Linked DNA regions of Acidisarcina polymorpha. The protein of the gene in region 1 interacts with the protein of each later gene in a pairwise test. Links are inferred from orthologs where the notes say so. Each region holds a gene or a part of one and is shown in the gene's direction. Other genes may lie near its edges.

Evidence for each region. Proteins that work in one complex are often made in the same cells at the same time.
Region 2: the proteins of ACPOL_RS01975 (region 1) and ACPOL_RS00870 interact in binary tests that used the Escherichia coli proteins (3 or more experiments, as listed by UniProt). The link is inferred for Acidisarcina polymorpha from one-to-one orthologs.

Annotation. Positions count from the first base shown.
Region 1 is NZ_CP030840.1:443,004-447,692, reverse strand. The notes cover bases 1,090-3,809. They hold ACPOL_RS01975 (acyl-CoA thioesterase), read left to right. Parts: upstream 1,090-2,065; coding sequence 2,066-2,554; downstream 2,555-3,809. Other genes in these bases: ACPOL_RS01965 (response regulator), read right to left, coding at 3,547-3,809; ACPOL_RS01970 (hypothetical protein), read left to right, coding at 3,160-3,342; rseP (RIP metalloprotease RseP), read left to right, coding at 1,090-1,988. Also shown: ACPOL_RS01985 (1-deoxy-D-xylulose-5-phosphate reductoisomerase), read left to right, coding at 1-512; more of rseP, read left to right, coding at 594-1,089; more of ACPOL_RS01965, read right to left, coding at 3,810-4,002; ACPOL_RS01960 (Crp/Fnr family transcriptional regulator), read right to left, coding at 4,081-4,689.
Region 2 is NZ_CP030840.1:176,910-181,796, forward strand. The notes cover bases 804-3,721. They hold ACPOL_RS00870 (acyl carrier protein), read left to right. Parts: upstream 804-2,097; coding sequence 2,098-2,346; downstream 2,347-3,721. Other genes in these bases: ACPOL_RS00865 (DNA recombination protein RmuC), read right to left, coding at 804-1,831; fabF (beta-ketoacyl-ACP synthase II), read left to right, coding at 2,349-3,596; ACPOL_RS00880 (YIP1 family protein), read right to left, coding at 3,684-3,721. Also shown: ACPOL_RS00855 (HIT domain-containing protein), read left to right, coding at 1-4; ACPOL_RS00860 (hypothetical protein), read left to right, coding at 43-447; more of ACPOL_RS00865, read right to left, coding at 470-803; more of ACPOL_RS00880, read right to left, coding at 3,722-4,454. UniProt on the Escherichia coli protein: Carrier of the growing fatty acid chain in fatty acid biosynthesis.

The DNA of each region.
Region 1 (4,689 bases):
TTCCGGCGGCTGAGGTCAAGGTAACCATTCATCCGCAGTCTACGGTGCACTCTTTGGTGGAGTTCATTGACGGAAGCATCCTGGCGCAGATCTCGGTGACGGACATGCGGCTGCCGATTCTGTATGCAATGACTTACCCGGAGCGCATCGATACGGGTGAAGCCGAGGGTCTGGGGTTTGACATGACCAGGCTGGGGCAACTCGATTTTGAACAGCCGGATCTGGAGCGTTTTCCGTGTCTACGGCTCGCCTATGAGGCGGCCGCCAAGGGAGGCGCGCACTGCATTGCGCTGAACTCCGCCGATGAAGTCGCGGTCGAGGCCTTTCTGGCTGGCGATATTCACTTCCTGGACATCCCGCGTACAATAGAGGCAGTGCTTCAGGCGACTCCCGAGTCCCATCCGGAGACGATCCAGGACGTGCTAATGCTTGATCAGGCGGCCCGCCAGACTGCTCACGCGAAGCTCTCCGACCTTTCGCTCACGGGGGCAAGCCGGACATCTTCGGGATAAACGCGGCTTCGAGATAAACGCGGCAGCGACCCTCTGGTTGCACAAATTCATTGTTAAAAAAGCAGTTAAGGTCTTCTAAGAATGCCCTTCGCAATTACCGCCACTCTCTCCACCTTAGTCGTGCTCGGCATCATGGTGCTGGTGCATGAGTTCGGTCATTTCATAACGGCGAAAGCTTTTGGTGTACGCGTCGAAGTCTTCTCGATCGGCTTTGGCAAGCGGCTATTCGGATTCCGGCGCGGCGACACCGACTACCGCATCAGCCTGGTTCCGCTAGGCGGCTATGTCAAGATGTCAGGCGAGACTGCCGGCGATGGAGTTCCGACTTCAACTTCCGGGGATGCTGCCGCCACCGCGCCTGATCCCGGCGATTTCTCGGCGCATCCACGTTGGCAGCGCATCCTGATCGGCTTGTCTGGTCCATTCTCGAATTTCGTACTGGCCTTTCTGCTGATGACTGGCTTGTACATGATGCACAACGAAGTGCCTACATTCTATTCGCAGGCCGTGGTTGTTGAGATGGTCGCTCCGAACTCACCGGCGTCTAAGGCCGGAATACTGCCCGGCGATCGCATCGTTCGCTTCGATGCCGAGCAGAATCCCACCTGGGAGCAGCTGGACATTCGCGCCGGACTGGACGCGAACACCACGGTTCCAGTGGCAGTCGAGCGCGATGGGAAGGTCATCCAGACCAGCATTACCGTCCAGAATACGGGAACGAGCGACGAGTTCGATTCGAAGACGCTCGGGTTGCTGCCGCAAGTGCAGGGGCATCCGCTGAAGGTGCAAGCGGTTGAGCCTTCCATGCCGGCAGCCAAGGCAGGGCTCAAAGCCGATGACGTGATTGCCTCGGTGGATGGGCATCGGTTTACGTATGTCGGGTCGATGCTTGCTTATCTTCAACAGACCGCCGGCAGGTCAGTCGACCTCTTGATCCAAAGGGGAAGTGAGACCTTGCATATCCCGGTGCAGCCGGCGCTTGCCGACGACGGTACCGGACACAACACCTACCGGCTGGGATTTTTGCCCGCGCCTCCGCCTTACACCGTCGAACAACTTTCGCTGCCCGAAGCAGCGCGGCGCTCCGCCAAGACCAATTTGCAGTATTCGGGGTTGATCGTAGAGGTGCTGCACAAGCTCTTTACCCGGCGCTCGGCAGTCCAGAACCTCAGCGGGCCGATCGGAATCGCGCGTCAGACGGGCGAGGCCATTTCCATGCCCGGCTGGCAGCCGATTATCGGCCTGATGGCCTTGATCAGCCTCAACCTTGGCATCTTCAATTTGCTGCCGATCCCGATCCTGGATGGCGGCATGATTGTTCTGCTCTTGATTGAGGGCATCCTGCGGCGCGATCTCAACCAGGAATTTAAAGAGCGCGTCTACCAGGTTGCCTTTGTCGTGCTGATTCTTTTTGCTGCATTTGTCATGTTCAACGATGTCACCAAGTTGCCTATCTTCTCGAAGCTGAAGCCTTAAGGTCTTTATGCCCGGCGCCCTGTGGCGCCCGGGCATGAATCTTCTTTCTGCACAAAATTCTCCGTCCCGAGTTCAACATGACCGATGGAACTGCGCCTTTCCGCACTACTGTCCGCGTCCGTTATGCGGAGACTGACCAGATGGGGGTCGTTTATTACGCCAATTACCTGGTCTGGTTTGAAATTGGCCGGGTCGAATTTCTTCGCCAGCTCGGCTTCGACTACAAGCAAATGGAGGTTGCGGACGACTGCATGCTCCCGGTGGTCGAGGCGATCTGTCGATACAAGGCCCCCGCTCAATATGACGACCTCATCGTCATCGAAACCAGAGTGACGGCGATGCGGACCTCGATGCTTAAATTTTCCTACGAAGTCTATCGCGCGGAGACGATTGACGGAACTCCAGTCGCGGGGAAACTGCTGGCCTCCGGCGAAACCTCGCACGTCATTGTCGGGTACGGCATGCAGAAGACGGTCTTGCCGGAGAAGTACGCGAGCGTGATTCGGGCGACGCTGGGTCCGTTAGTCGACGAAGAGAATCTTCCCACCATCCCAGGAGTGGATTGAAGATTCATCCGTGAGATGTTTCGACTGGTACTGAAGTGATCCTCCCTCACGACCGCAGGTGTCCATACTGATGCTAACGATCTGGGCTAAGTGGTCATCCTCGCCGAGGTAAATGGAACCCTAAGTCGGTAGTACTTCTAGCCCTTACCTGGGTAACTCTAATGGAAACGTAGGTAATTGCTAAGTTACTTTAAGGTTAATGGCTGGGCATCAGAATACCTCAGGATCAGCCTTAGATCCGATAGACTTTGCTGGAAGGTAACAGGGAGAAGGTTACATTTGGGTGCCGCTACCCTGCGGGTAGCGGCACTCTACGTCTTCCAATTGGGACTCCGGCGCCCCGTAGGATCCAATACTCAATGGACTAACTTTACGATCGAACCGCCTAGGTCTCAAGGCGCTGAAAGTATGTAGTTAGATGAGTAAGTCAACCCTACTGGGAATAGTTCGCGTAAAGATAAATACATTCTTCTCTATGCAGAGACTTTTGCATTGCCTATAAGAGACGCAAGAGAAACGGACTTGGCCTCTTATCAAGTTTAGGGGCCTATCTTTCTCCTTAGCGAGCGCGAGTTGCGTCCCGGGAACGAAATGAGGAGTTTCGAATGCAATACAGATCCATGCACCTCGTCGGTATGGAAACCCGAGCTCAGCTCGAAGCGATCGATAAGGTCGGCAATGGGGTGGTGGTTGCCTTTGATGACGGTCAGACTGCTTTTTTTTCTGCCGCTCTGCTCCATTCCATGTTGTCGCAGGCCAAGCCTATCAAGAAGTGCAGCGAGGACTAGCCGGGAGCCGCAGCCAGTTAGTTCTTGTGCTCTTGCGCGTGGTTCCTCAATCTTGACTTCTTGTCCTGAACCGCTTTAGCTCAGCCTGGGCATTTAGGCAACTTACGGCCATAGGCTGCCAGAACAAGCTCCTGTGAGCAGGAGTGAGGGGTGGATAAGAACGTCGACAGTCCTAAAGGCCCGAAGCCATCCGTGGCAGGTAAGCTACCACTGCTTTACCGAGCCTTCGAGACTCGCGGGAGAATAGAGCGGAGCCGAGGCGCTGCTCCTGCGAGAGGCTTTCGGAGACTCCGAGTTTGCCATCGCATGAACCATCTGCAACAGCGGTCCGAGACCCGTTCCTTTCCGGTAAAACGCGTCAGCAGCGACACCGTCCGGAAGGGCGTCATCGAAATAGGAGCCGCCGCTCATGGCGATGACCTGAATGGATGGAAACCGGCGTCGAATCACCGAAAGGAGTTCAGGTCCCGGGATGTCGGGCATGTTCAAGTCGGAGATCAAAATTCCTGGCACTGCCGAATGGATCTCAGCAAGAGCGCAGGCTCCATTCCTCGCCGACCGTACATGGTGGCCAAGATGCTCCAGGATTTGCACCAGGGTTGTATTGAGGGTGTATTCATCGTCGACCACCAGTATCTTAGCTCGTACCTTGGCTGTCATGACTACTCTCTTCAGTTCTTGAAGGGGCATTCTGATGAAGTGTAGCCTGTGATCGGGATCAGTTCTGTCCTCTTTGGCTCACAACTTAGAAACTTTAGCTAAGGAGCCCTTGGCTAGGGCTTTATTGCGAAGATGCAACTGGGCATCAAAGATGGATGGCTTCTCCGCGTTGTCGTCGGGCATCTTGTCATGGAGAATCACGTTTAACAGTGATTTGTGGACGCGGATGCGGCCGTTGTATTCGACAAATCCCAATTTACGGAAACGGTTCATAAAGAAGCTGACCCGGGACCGAGTGGTGCCGATCATCTCCGCAAGCGTTTCCTGGGTCACCTGAGGAATCAGTGTCTCAGGCTCTCCCGGTTTGCCAAACTCCGCCATCAGCAAGAGAATCCTTGCGAGTCGTTTTTCACTTGAATTAAACAGCTGATCAATCAAATCCTCCTGAGTTCTCATGCTGCGCGCGAGCAGGAATTTGAGGAAGAGATCTGACAAGGACGGTTCGTCATGCATCACGCGAACCATTTCCAACCGATCTATTTTGAGCGCGGTGCATGCGGTGATGGCAATCGCCGTAGCGATGCGCGTACCTCCCATGTTGGCCAAAGATTCTTCCCCGACGAAGTCGCCCGGAGCGAGCAAGGTAATTGTCGCCTCTTTGCCCTTCTGTGAGACGACGGTAAGTTT
Region 2 (4,887 bases), 270 kb from region 1 along the record:
TTGATCGCCACCCTTTTGGATCCGCGACTGAATGCGCATCCAATGAATCAAAACTCTGTAGGAATATTTCGAGAGAAGTTCAGCGAGGGCAACATGCCGGGAAGAGCGACAGTTAAGTCTACAGCGAAGCCGCAATCCACACCCGCGGCCAATACTCCACCCAAAGTGAAGGCGAAATCCACTCCGGCCTCTAACCGGCCCGAAGCAGGAGCGAAAGAAGATGAGCACGCAACAAAAGTTGATGCGCCGACGGCCGTCCAACCGGTCGAGCCAGAGGACGCTTACCTTACCGGCGTAAGCCGTTCTTTGCAGCGCCGACTCTTAGGACTCAACGTGCAGGGGTCGCAAGGACAAGCCAAGCCCCACCCTGAGGCAACATCGGCCGGCTTGCACTCTACCGGATCGTTCGCCGATGAGAAGCCGGCGGCGAAGACCAAAAAGAAGTAGTTTGGCTTTGTCCCTGTTGGTCTTAGGGCCGCAATAAGCGGGAGGATTCTGACGGAGTTACGTCCCAGTCCTCTGCTCGTAGTGGGCGGGTGTCGAGTGCCAGCGATCCGATGCTCTCAAGCTCAGCGGTCTGCGCCTCGATGCCTAATTCCCTGAGTTTCCGCGCCTGCGCAAAAACTCCGCCGCGGCCTTCGACTACATTGACCAGGCTATCGAAGGCCTTCCCTGCCTTGCGGATCCCGTTACCCACTTCAACAAGATATTCGTGGGTCTTACTTAATTTTTTGTAAAGGTTCAGTCCGGCTTCTTGAATACGCACGGCGTTGTCCGTGATCTCGCTCTGCTGCCACCCGATCGCGACGGCCCGAAGCAGCGCAATCAGCGTAGTTGGAGTCGATAGGACTACATTGGCTCTGGTCCCGTATTCGATCAGGCCGGGATCGCCCTCCAGCGCGGCGCTGAAGAGGGCCTCGCTGGGCAGGAAACACACGATGAAATCGGCCGAACCGCTAAAGCGTTCGAAGTATCTCTTCTTCTGCAAGTCTTCGATATGGCGCTTGACCTGGGCCGCGTGCTGCCGAAGTTTTTCCCGGCGGCTGTCGGCGTCAGGGGCCGCGAGCGACTCGAGAAAGGCCACCCAGGGCGTCTTGGCATCGATGACGATGCAGCGTTTGTTGGGCAGGTTGATCACTACGTCCGGGCGCACCGATCTGTCGGCTTCCCCTTCGCCAGCAAGATGCACCTGCTGTTCGAAGGTGCAATGCTCCACCATGCCTGCGAACTCGATGCAGTTCTTAAGCTGCTGTTCTCCCCAGTTGCCCCGGGTATTCGGCGCCCGCAGCGCCTGGACCAGATTGCCCGTCTCTTTGCGCAGATCGCTATGGCTGCTCTGGATGCCTTCTACAAGCGTCTTGACTGCAGCGTAGGCTCCCTCTCGCTTGACTTCGAGATCCTGGGTCTCTTTCGCCAGCGCCTCGAGCGTCTTCCGCACCGGTTCGAGCAGATTTGCGATGGCCGTCTCTTTCTCTTCGAGTTTTCCCTTGGCCTCCACCTGCTGGGCGCCAAGCTGTTCCTTCGCGAGCAGCAGAAAATCCCTGCTGGTGTGGCTTAATACGTCGCTGGCGAGCCCCTTGAAGCTGGCGTGTAAGGCCTCCTGGGCGTGTGCCAACGAACCCTTTTCCGCAATCAGCCGCTCCTCCAGCTTGGCAATTTCTATCTGGGACTCACGAAATTTCTCCTGCAGCAATTTCCCGTCTTCGGCGAGTAGTGCGAGTGAAGCTTGTTGAGAGGCGATCCGCCCTCGTTGGCTCAACCAGCCCAGCACGTAACCGGCAACAATCGAAAGCAAGAAACCAAGAAGCAGGACCGGCAGGGAAACGAGCATACTCCTATCCTTCCACCGTCTTGGCATCAACGCCAGCGCAGCCGGAGGAAAACTCCGCTGGTTTGTCCCCTGGTTGGCTTTACACTACCTTTCGTGCTCAGTAGACTTGGAGTTTCGGGGTTCGCTCCTCGAGGCAGCATGGTGTCACGAGCAAGACAATCGGGTCCTGCTCCGCCGTCGAGATAAACCTCGCCAGCCGGCATCTCGTACACTTAAGGCATCCGCTTTTCGGTGATTGCAGTTCTTATAATTTGACAGGAGAAGACATGGCAGCAGCAGTGGAAGAAAAGGTTAAACAGATCATTGTCGAGCAGCTTCAGGTGGATGAAGCGGAAGTGACCCCCAGCGCGTCGTTCCAGGAAGATCTCGGCGCAGATTCGCTCGATGTCGTTGAACTAGTCATGCAGTTCGAGGAAGCCTTTGATCTCGAGATTCCCGATGAAGATGCTGAAAAAATCAAGACGGTGAAAGACGCGACTGACTACATCGAGAAGAATGCGAAGGGCGGTAAGTAGCTTTGTCAAGGAGGGTAGTTGTAACCGGTATTGGGCTGATCTGCGGAGTTGGCAACACCACCCCCGAAGTCTGGACCAATCTGCTAGCTGGCAAAAGTGGTATGGCTACAATTACTGCTTTCGACACCACCGATTTTCCGGTCACCTTCGCCGCCGAAGTAAAGAACTTTGACCCTCTCAAGTTCATAGAAAAGAAGGAATCGCGCAAAATGGGCCGGTTCATCCATTTTGCCTTAGCCGCGACCGCCGAGGCGATGGAATCATCCGCGCTGAAGGTCACACCGGAGAACGAGGAGCGGGTCGGTGTCCACATCGGCTCCGGGATCGGCGGATTCGACGTCATCGAGCGTGAGCACAGCAACATGCTGCGAGGCGGCCCCCGCAAAATTTCGCCGTTTTTCATCCCCGCCGCGATCATCAACCTCGCAGCCGGCAATGTCAGTATTCGCTATGGGGCCAAGGGGCCGAACGAGGCTACGGCCACCGCTTGCACCACCAGCGCGCATGCGATCGGGGATGCTTACCGGCTAATTCAGCGGGGAGACGCCGATGCCATGATCGCCGGGGGCGCCGAAGCAGCGATCACGCCGATGGGCGTTGGCGGGTTTGCCGCCATGCGCGCACTCTCAACCAGAAACGAGGACCCCGAGCACGCCTGCCGTCCGTTTGACAAAGACCGCGATGGCTTCGTGTGCGGTGAGGGCGCGGGCATTCTCATCCTTGAAGAGCTTGGATTCGCCCAGGCCCGAGGCGCAAAAATATTGGCCGAGGTGATCGGGTACGGGATGAGCGCCGATGCTTTTCACATCACCGGAATGCCTCCTGAAGGCGAAGGCTGTTTTCGCGCTATGCGCAACGCCATCAAGAGCGCCGGTATCGAGCCTGAACAGATCCAGTACGTTAACGCTCACGCCACCTCAACTCCATTGGGCGATGCACTCGAGACCGCCGCGTTGCGCAAGCTTTTTGGCGAACACGCCACGAGCCATAAGCTGCTCGTCAGCTCCACCAAGTCGATGACCGGCCACCTGCTGGGCGGAGCCGGAGGTCTGGAAGCAGGCATCGTCATCCAGGCACTGCTGAACCAGGTTGTGCCCCCGACCGCGAACCTGGTCGACCCTGACCCGGATTGCGATCTGAATTATGTTCCGAACAAGCCGCAGCAGGCCGAGGTCGAGATCGCGCTCTCGAACTCGTTTGGCTTTGGCGGCACAAACGGATCGCTCGTCTTTAGACGCTGGAGCGAATAAAGCACGTCTAAAGCGTTCGCGAACCGATAGAGCCCTGGCGGAGACCGATGCAGCGGTTTCGCCGGTTTGCCCGTCTTCCTCACTCGGTCATCCCTGAAACGCAGCGAAGCCGACGCTGACCATCGTAAGCAATATCCACCAGCCGACAACTGCCACTGCCGCCGATCCTCGCTTCACCTTGGCCACGATTGAAGAGCCGATGATCAAGAGAACAACCGTCCAGATGGTGAAGACATCGAGCGAACTGCCAAGCGAGAGCAGCCATTTCGGACTGTCGGTCGGCAAGTAGTAGCCGAGGTTGGTTCCCACCGGATTCTGCAACTGAAAAGACTCGCCACTGAGACCGGCATAAAGAACGATGATGCTGAGGACGGACTTGATCGACCCCGGCAACCCTGCATAGACGAAGACCGCAAAGATCTGACGGTATTTTGCCTGTCCGCCGAAGCCGAAGTTTAACGTCCCCAGCAGAACAGCACTTGCCAATACCCAATAGAAGAGGACGAAGACAGGAAACGCATACGAAATGTATCGATAGCTTGCCACCATTCTGCTGCGGACAACGGGGCGCTGCTCGACTGGGGCGTTGTTAATCTGGTCGGCTTGCGATGTGTTGGTCTTCAAGGCGTTTTCGAGCACCTGGTCCCAACCCACCCGCTTTTCGACGGCAAAGACGAAACCGTAACCGATGACAAGCATGATCAGGAATGGAAACCACCAACTCTGGTCCCTCAAGATGTCCGTAAAGGTCTTAGTGGGAGCGATGAAGGTATCGATAACCCTGTCTCCCTGGCTGAGGGGACGAGTGCTTAATCCTTCCCCTGCAGCTGCGGTTGCTGGAGTGCCGATTTCAGTCATAAGTCTCCTGGGAATCAGTCGCACAAACGGATTTGCTTCGCTCGACGCATGTGGTCATGGCGGCCGCCGCATCTTTGGCGCGATTGTACCCCGGAACCGGCCTGGCAAATCGGAATTCTTTTCGTGTCTATGAAGCTGAGGCAACCATCATGTCCAGGCGTCGTGCCTCAGGGTTGACAGCCTGACAGCCGCTGCACCCTCTCGCCTGCCGCCTCGAGCCTCGTCCGTTGTCAACTCGCAATATCGTTTGTTTCCAGTTGAGAGGTTGTGCTTGGCTACGGTTCATTCGATTTGCCAAGTCACTGTTCATTGGCGCTCAACTTGTTCATTGGCGCTCAACCTTGATCGAAGACAAACATCAGATTCCAGTTCCGGCCGAGTGAGCATCGGCTCGCTAGGCGCGTTACCATTGGAAAGGAGATGAGTCGGAAGG